Regions from separate parts of the Kitasatospora sp. NPDC002551 genome, predicted to be linked through region 1. Evidence: riboswitches for the same ligand, from Rfam matches in the RefSeq annotation. Region 1 holds a riboswitch; the other holds the start of a gene.
What was found. A riboswitch is a leader RNA that binds a small molecule or an ion and turns the genes downstream of it on or off. The one in region 1 is predicted to bind cobalamin.
Positions count from the first base shown of each region.

Region 2: another riboswitch for cobalamin. It lies ahead of ABT093_RS25395 (ABC transporter substrate-binding protein); the one in region 1 lies ahead of nicT (Nickel transporter NicT).

Region 1 covers NZ_JBEOWI010000073.1:25,449-29,524, forward strand. The annotation lists gene ABT093_RS36290 (M24 family metallopeptidase) at 1-640, opposite strand, end outside; gene nicT (Nickel transporter NicT) at 724-1,866, opposite strand; cobalamin riboswitch at 1,899-2,091, opposite strand; gene ABT093_RS36300 (ArsR/SmtB family transcription factor) at 2,174-2,548, shown strand; gene ABT093_RS36305 (hypothetical protein) at 2,612-4,076, shown strand, end outside.
Region 2 covers NZ_JBEOWI010000033.1:25,216-29,291, reverse strand. The annotation lists gene ABT093_RS25400 (FecCD family ABC transporter permease) at 1-870, opposite strand, end outside; gene ABT093_RS25395 (ABC transporter substrate-binding protein) at 867-1,880, opposite strand; cobalamin riboswitch at 1,934-2,138, opposite strand; gene ABT093_RS25390 (ABC transporter ATP-binding protein) at 2,260-4,020, opposite strand; gene ABT093_RS25385 (ABC transporter transmembrane domain-containing protein) at 4,017-4,076, opposite strand, start outside.

The DNA of each region.
Region 1 (4,076 bases):
CCCGCCGGTCGGTGGGCTGGTGCGCCTGCTGGCCGGAGTGGCTGCCGGTGCCGACCGAGACCGGGAAGGCCGCCCGGTCCGCGCCGTGGTCGATCATCCGGCGCTCCAGCTCCATCGCCAGGTGCCGCTCGGTGCGGCCGACCAGGATCGACTCCAGCAGTTCGCCGAGCGCCTGGTCGGCGATCTCCGCGGCGATCCGCAGGTCGGCGATCTCGTGCTCGTCCTTGACCACCCGCAGCCGCTCCACCGCCTGGCCCACGTCGCTCAGCCGCACCCCCTCGGCCAGCCCGGCCACCGCCCGGTGCCGGGTGACCGTCAGGTCGTGCTCCTCCACCGCGAGCCCGGCCACCCGCAGCCGGGCCGCGGCGGCGGCCGCGGCCAGCGCGGTGTCCGCCCCGGCCGCCACCGGCAGCTGGGTGACCTCGGGGGCGATCAGGTGCTCGCCGGTGTCGTCCGGCGGCAGGTCGTCCGGCAGCGCGAGCAGCGCCCGGTCCCGGGTCAGCAGCAGGCTCGCCCCGCACGGCGGGCACCCGGTGAGGTACCGCACGTTCGCCGCCCGGGTGATCAGCGCCGCGTCGGCCCCGGACGCACCACAGTGCTCCCGCAACCGCTCCCGCCGGCCCGCGTACCCATCAGCCATGCGTCGAGCCTACGAACCCGCCCCCCGATCCGCCCGCCGAACGCCCCCACCCGGGCCCCGCCCCGGCGCCGAGCCGGGCCCCGCTACAGCTTGCTCGCGGGCGCGTACTCCGCGCCCCCGGCGGGCTTCGGGGCCCACTTCTTCTCGACGCCGGCCAGGCGCCAGTAGGCGATGGCGGCGGCCCAGACCACCACGAACAGGCCGACGATCGCGTAGCCGACGTTGTCCAGGGAGATGTCCGCGATCCAGCCGGTCACCGGGTCGGTGAGGTCCAGCTTCTCGTGGAGGACGCCGACCAGTTCGATGGTGCCGATGATGAAGGCGACCGCGATGGACAGGCCGGTGATGGTCAGGTTGTAGTACACCTTCCGCACCGGGTTGGAGAACGCCCACTGGTAGGCGAAGTTCATGAAGGTGCCGTCCAGCGTGTCGAACAGGCTCATCCCGGCCGCGAAGAGCAGCGGCAGGCAGACGATCGCGTACCAGGGGAGGCCGGAGGCCGCGCCCGAGCCGGCCATCACCATCAGGGTGACCTCGGTCGCGGTGTCGAAGCCCAGGCCCAGCACCATGCCGACCGGGAACATCTGCCCGGGCCGGGTGATCGAGCGGGTCGCCCGGTTCAGCACCCGGGCCAGCAGGCCGCGGGCGTTCAGGTGCTCCTCCAGCTCGGCCTCGTCGAACCGCCCGGCCCGCATCGAGCGGAACACCCTGAGGATGCCGAACAGCGCGGCCAGGTTCAGCGCGCCGATCAGGTAGAGGAAGACGCCGGAGGCCGAGGTGCCGACCATGCCCAGCCACTGGTGGGTGGTCGAGTCGTCGTCCATCAGCGTGTTGGCCAGCTGCGCGCCACCCGCCACCAGGGCGGCCATCAGCACCACCATCGAGGAGTGCCCGAGCGCGAACCAGAAGCCCACCGAGACCGGGCGCTTGCCGTCCGCCATCAGCTTGCGGGTGGTGTTGTCGATCACCGCGATGTGGTCGGCGTCGAAGGCGTGCCGCATGCCGAGGGTGTAGGCGGTGATGCCCAGGCCCACCCCGAAGACCTGGGTGCCCACCTCGTACTTCTCCGGTGCGACCAGGAAGATCAGCGTGCCGAACGCCACCACGTGCATGGCGAGGATCACGCCCATCAGTCCGGCTGTGCGCAGGGTGTCCTCGCGGCGCCAGCGGAAGGCGGGCAGGGCGGCGGGCGGCGCCGCGGCCGCGGCGGTTTCGGGCAGGGTCATCTGCGGATCACGCTCCAGCACCTCGTGGAAAGACTTCGTGAGATGCCGCGGCCGGTCTCCTGGCTGACGGGGCTCCCGTACCCGCCTTCCCAGCCGCGCGAGGCGCCCAGTGGCGTCGTGGGTACGGACACTCTCCCCCGATCACAGTGGCGAGGGCCGCTCCGGACTGGGACCCCTGAGGGTCCGTCACCGGTCTTCCCGAGCACCACGGCGGGGAACACGGTAGGGGCCAGGGACAACGCTTGCAAGGCTGCGCACCTGCGCAGGTGTCCAGGATCACAGCCCGCCGCCTGCCAGAATGGGCCGTATGCATCTCGTACCGGCCGACCGCGCGGGCCACCGCACCATCGACGGCCACCGGGTCTGCGAGGCCATCGCCGCGATCGGCGACACGGCCCACGTCCGCTCCTGGGCCGACCGCTTCGCCCTGCTCGCCGACCCCGGCAGGCTCGCCCTCCTGCTCGCCCTGCACCGCACCGGCCCGCTCGCCGTGACCGACCTCGCGGTCGCCACCGGCATGCGCGACCCCGCCGTCTCCCAGGCCCTGCGGCTGCTGCGGACGGCCGGTGTGGTCGCCGGGGAGAAGGAGGGGCGTGTCGTGCGCTACCGGCTCGTGGACGCCACCCTGCGCCCCCTGCTCGACCAGTGCGCCGGTGACGCCCCCGCCGCGGCGGCGGGCTGACCCCCCGTCCGGCGTCCGTCCGGACGCCGCGCCCGGCCGGGCCCCGTTGCGTACGATCATGACGTGCTGAACCGCCGCCGGCTCCGGGCCCGGCCCGACGACGACCGCTGGAACACCCGGCCCGCCCGGGCCCGTGTCCTGGCGGTGGCCCGCACCCTCACCTCGGCGACCCGCGTCCTGGACGTCCTCACCCTGCTGCGCGAACTGGACGGCATCGGCTTCTCCGTCACCGTCAACCCCGGCTCCGCGTTCGCCGCCGGCCTCGACGACTACCTCCGCGCCCAGCCCGGCCTGACCGTCCTGCCCTGGCGGGACGCCGTCCGCCGGCCCTTCGACCTCGCCGTCGCCTGCGCCGTCCACGCCTCGATGCACCGGCTGCGCGCACCCCTCGTCGTCCTGCCGCACGGCGCCGGCTACAACCGCCTGGTCCCCGAGTCCACCGGCGACACGGTGACCTCCGCCGGGCTCTCCCGGCGCGAGCTCACCCACCGCGGCCGGGTCTTCCCCGCCGTCATCGGCCTCTCCCACCGGGAACAGTTCGAGCGCCTGCGGGCCGCCTGCCCCGAGGCCCTGCCCCGCGCCCGCGAGGTCGGCGACCCGTGCTTCGACCGGATGCTCGCCTCACTCGCCGCCCGCGACGGCTACCGGGCCGCCCTCGGCGCGGTCGACGGCCGCCGGCTCGTCGTGGTCAACTCCACCTGGAGCGAGCACTCGCTGCTGGGCCGCCATCCGGGCCTGCCGCTGCGACTGGTCGAACAGCTGCCCGCCGACGAGTACGCCGTCGCCGTCGTCCTGCACCCCAACGTCTGGGCCCGGCACGACCCGCGCGCCCTGCTCGCCGCCGCCGAACGCCGCGGCCTGCGGCTCGTCCCGCCGGACCAGGGCTGGCAGGCCACCCTGATCGCCGCCGACTGCGTGATCGGCGACCACGGCTCGGTCTCCTTCTACGGCGCCGCCCTGGAACGCCGCACCCTGCTGGTCGCCACCGGCGCCGCCGAACTCGACCCCCGCTCCCCCGGCTACGCCTTCGGCCAGACCGCCCCGGCCCTCGACCCCGACGGCGACCTGCTCGCCCAGCTCGAACGGGCGATGGCCGACCAGGACCCGGCCGCCCTGCGCCCGGTCACCGACCGCTCGCTGGGCCGGCGCGGCGAGTCCGCCCGGCTGCTGCGCGACCTGCTCCTCGCCCACCTGCCCGGCATCGAGCAGCCGCCCGGTGACCCGCAGCCGCTGCCCTACCCCCGGCCGGTCCCGCTCGCCGCCGAACGGCCCACCGCCTACGACGTGGTGGCCACCGGCGAGGGCGACACGATCCACCTGCGCCGCTACCCCGTGGGCCCCGGCCACCACTCCCCGCGCGGCTTCCACGCGGTCGCCGACGAGGAACCCCGCCTCGCCCTGCGGCACACCGCCGAGGTGCTGGCCCGCACCGAGGCCGACGCCGAGCACCCCGCCGAGGCCTGGCTGGCCGCCACCGCCGCCGAGCTCCCCGGCCTCGCCGTCGCGGTCGCCGCCCTCGGCCCGGCCC
Region 2 (4,076 bases), on a different contig from region 1:
CACGTGCGGTACGACCAGGCCGAGGAACCCGATGACGCCGGTGTTGGCGACCAGGCACGCGGTCACCAGCGCCGCGGTGGCGACGAGGACCCAGCGGGTGCGCTCGACGTGGACGCCGAGGGAGCGGGCGGCGGTCTCGCCGAAGGCGAAGGCGTCCAGGTCGCGGGCCGATGAGGCCAGGACCGTGACACCGGCCAGCGCGACCGCCGTCAGGAAGACGGCGGTGGGCCACCGCACGCCGGCGACCGAGCCCAGCGTCCACTCCATGACACCGCGCGCCGCGTCGCGGTCCCCGAGGACCAGCACGACGAACGAGGTGTAGGCCCCGCACATCTGTCCCACGGCGATGCCCGCGAGCACGGTCCGGGTGGTCGGCAGCGACCGGGTGCGCGCGCCGGCCAGGGCCAGGACGACGACGGCGGCGATCAGGGCACCGGCGAAGGCCGCCGTCGCCACCGCGCCGGTGCCCAGGGCGCCGGACACGCCGACGCCGAGCACGATCACGGTGACCGCGCCGGCCGCGGCTCCGTCCGAGATCCCGAGCAGGAAGGGATCGGCCAGGTCGTTCCCGGTCAGCGTCTGCAGCACCGCACCGCAGACCGCGAGGCCGGCGCCGGTGGCGGCCGCTCCCAGGACCCGCGGCAGCCGGAGCTGCCAGACGATCTGGTCGTCGAGCAGCGTCACGTGCGGGTCGCCCAGCCCGAGACGCCGCGCCACGACATCGATCACCGTCCGGACCGGCTCGTGGTGCGAGCCCACGGCCAGACCGAGGAGCACCGTGGTCAGCAGCAGGGCCGCACCGACGGCCAGGGCCGCCGCCGCGCGGCCCGGACCAGCGGGCCGCACGGCGGGGCGGGTTGCGGTGGTCATGAACCCGGGCGCAGCTTGCCCAGCCCCTCGGACACCCGGGCGGCGCCGTCGGCGAGCCGCACGCCGGGAGTCGACTCCGAGAACGGCACCACCACGAAAGCCTTGCGCTGCACGGCGGTGAGCCTGCTCAGCACCGGGTCGTTCTCCAGGTAGTCGATCTTGGACTGGGCCGTGTCCCAGTCGGCGTCCGCGAGCACGACGGCGTCCGGGTCCGCGGCGACGACCTTCTCCCAGCTCACGTTCTGCCAGGAACCGGGCAGGTCCGCGAAGACGTTGCGGGCGCCGACGGCGTCGAGCACCAGCTGGGGCCCGCCGTGGCCGGCGCCGATGTACGGCGCCTTGGTGTCCGAGTCGAACCACAGGACCTTCAGGCCTTTGCCGGCGGCTGTCGCCGTGAACCGGGCCAGCTGCTGCTCCTGCTGCCGCTGGATCGCGGTGGCCCGCTCCGTGACACCGAAGACCTCGGCGACGTCGTTCAGTTCGCCCCACATCGCCTGCCAGGTCGTCGGCGGCACCTGGCTCCTGTCCGAGCAGCCGAACGGGGACAGGTACGACGGGATCCCCTGGCCGCGCAGTTCCTCCCGGCTTCCCGCGACCTTGTCGGTGAACGCGCTGGAGTAGGAGGCGTACAGGAAGCCGGGACGGGCCGCGAGGAGCTTCTCCTTCGTCGGGTACTCCTTGGAGAGCACCGGAACGGAGTCGTAGGCTGCCTTCCACTTCTCCGGGACGGAATCGTCGAGATAGGCGGTACCGGCCATGCGGGACTGCAGGCCGAGGGCCAGGGCGACCTCGGTGGCACCCTGGTTGAGCGTCACCAGCCGGTCGGGCGGCGCGCCGACGGTCACGGTGGTCCCGCAGTTGTCCACACGGACGGGCTCGGCACTTCCGGTCGTCGCGCTGGACGCGACGGGCGCGGGGGCGCCCGCGCAGGCGCCGAGTACGCCGGCGAACAGGACGGCCGCGACCGCCCGGCCGGCACGGACCGGACCTGCGGGGCGTGCGGAACGCATGGATCGGAACGGACGCGGAAGACCGCTGGGCACGTGTTCTCCAAAACCCTCGTGGAACATGTCGCGCCGTGGCCGGTCTCCTGGCTTCCGCATCGACACACCGAGGCCGACCTTCCCGGGCGGCTCATCCAGCCCGCCCAGTGGCCCTGACCGCTGGGGAAGCCGGTCAGCGAGGGCCGCGGTACTCCGCGGCAACAGTGGCGAGGGCCGCACCGGACTCAGACCGGTTTCCCGAACACCACGGCGATTGCAAGGTATCAGGCACGGTCGGGTCGGTGCCGCCCGGCACCTGGGACGGCCGTTTGGACAGTTCGGGCTCGGATAGCCCGGGCACGCGACTGATGCGCGAACTCCCGGGGACGTACGCCGTGCCGAAGACTCACCTTTCGCCGTTCCACGACCGCCACAGATCCGAGTACGGTCCGCCCGCGCCGACCAGGTCGTCGTGGGTGCCCAGTTCGACGATGCGGCCGGACTCCATGACGGCGATGCGATCGGCGTCGTGTGCGGTCTGCAGCCGGTGGGCGATGGCGATGACGGTGCGGCCCGACCGGACGGCGGCCACTGCCCGCTCCGCCTGCCGGGCCGTCGTCGGGTCGAGCAGTGACGTGGCCTCGTCCAGGATCAGGGTGTGCGGGTCCGCCAGATGCACCCTGGCCAGGGTGAGCTGCTGCGCCTGGGCGGCCTCCAGTTCGACTCCGCCCGAGCCCAGCGGGGTGTCCAGGCCCTCCGGCAGTTCGGCCACCCAGTCCGCTTCCACGGACCGCAGGGCCGCGAGGACGGCCTCGTCGTCGGCTTCGGGGGCGGCCATGGTCATGTTGTCGCGGAGGGTGCCCATGAACACGTGGTGCTGTTGCGTGATGAGGACGATGCGGTTGCCCAGTTCGCCCGCCGCGGCCTGGTCGGCGACGGGCACGCCGCCGACCAGGACGTGGCCGGCGTCAGGGACGTCCGCACCGGACAGCAGCTTGCCGAGGGTGGACTTGCCGGCTCCCGACCGGCCGACCACCGCCAGCCGTTCACCGGGACGGACCAGCAGGTCCACGTCCTTGAGGATCTCGTGCCCGGGGACGTAGGAATACCCCACGCCCTTGAGCTCGATGAGGTCGTCCACAGGGGCCGACACGGGAGCGTCAGCTGTGTGCGACACCAGCCCGACACCCTTGATGCGGGCGAACGAGGCGCCGCTGCGCTGCAGTTGTTCGACCCAGACGAGCATCTGGTTGAGCGGGTCGACCAGCTGCCACATGTACAGGCTGCCCGCCACCACGACTCCCAGGGAGATCGTGCCGTTGAGGTAGCCGAACCCGCCCACGAGCAGGATGAGCGCCATGGGCAGCGTGTGCGCGAACTCGGTGACCGGGAACAGCACCGTCCGCAGGGAGAGGGTGCGCATGCCGGCGCGGTAGGTGGTGTCGATGGCCTCGTCGAGAGTGCTGTTCCGCAGTTCGCCCAGCCCGTAGGCCTCGACGGTACGGGCGCCGTGGGCGGTGGAGTTGAGGATCTCGGAGACATCGCCGGCGGCCGCTCCCTCGGCGAGGTAGGCGTCGCGGGAGCGCGCGAGGTACCAGCGGCTCACCCCCCACACGAGCGGCAGTCCCACGACCGAGCAGAGACCGAGCAGCGGGTCGAGGAGGAAGACCGCGGCGAAGATGAACACGACCTGGATGCCGGAGATGAACATGTCCGGAGCCGCATTGCGCAGCGTGGCCGCGACGGTCGAGACGTCCAGGGTGGTACGGGTGACCAGATCACCGGTGCTCACCTCGTCCGCGACACGCCCCGGCAGCGAGAGGGTGTGGTCGACGACCTCCTCGCGGAGCCTGGCGAGCGCGCGCTCGCCGAAGCGATGGGAGAGACCTCGCGCGTAGCGCGACAACACCAATCGGGCCGCCGAGAAGCCCAGAACCGCCGCGGCCAGTCCGTCGACCGCGGAGACGGACAGGTCACCGGACTCGGCCCTGGTCACGATGCGGCCGAGGAGCCAGGGACCGGCCGCGCCGGCGAGCGCGGCGAGGCACGTCAGCAGCAGCATCGCGCAGACGGCGCCCGCGTCGTCCCTCATCAGCTGCCAGCCGGCCCGGCGAACCGTCCTGGCATCGGCGATCGGCAGGCGGGGCGTCCTGTCGGACCTGCTCATCGGGACTGTCCTTCCAGGGGCTGTGCCACGGCGGCTTCGCCGGGGATCCCGGCGCT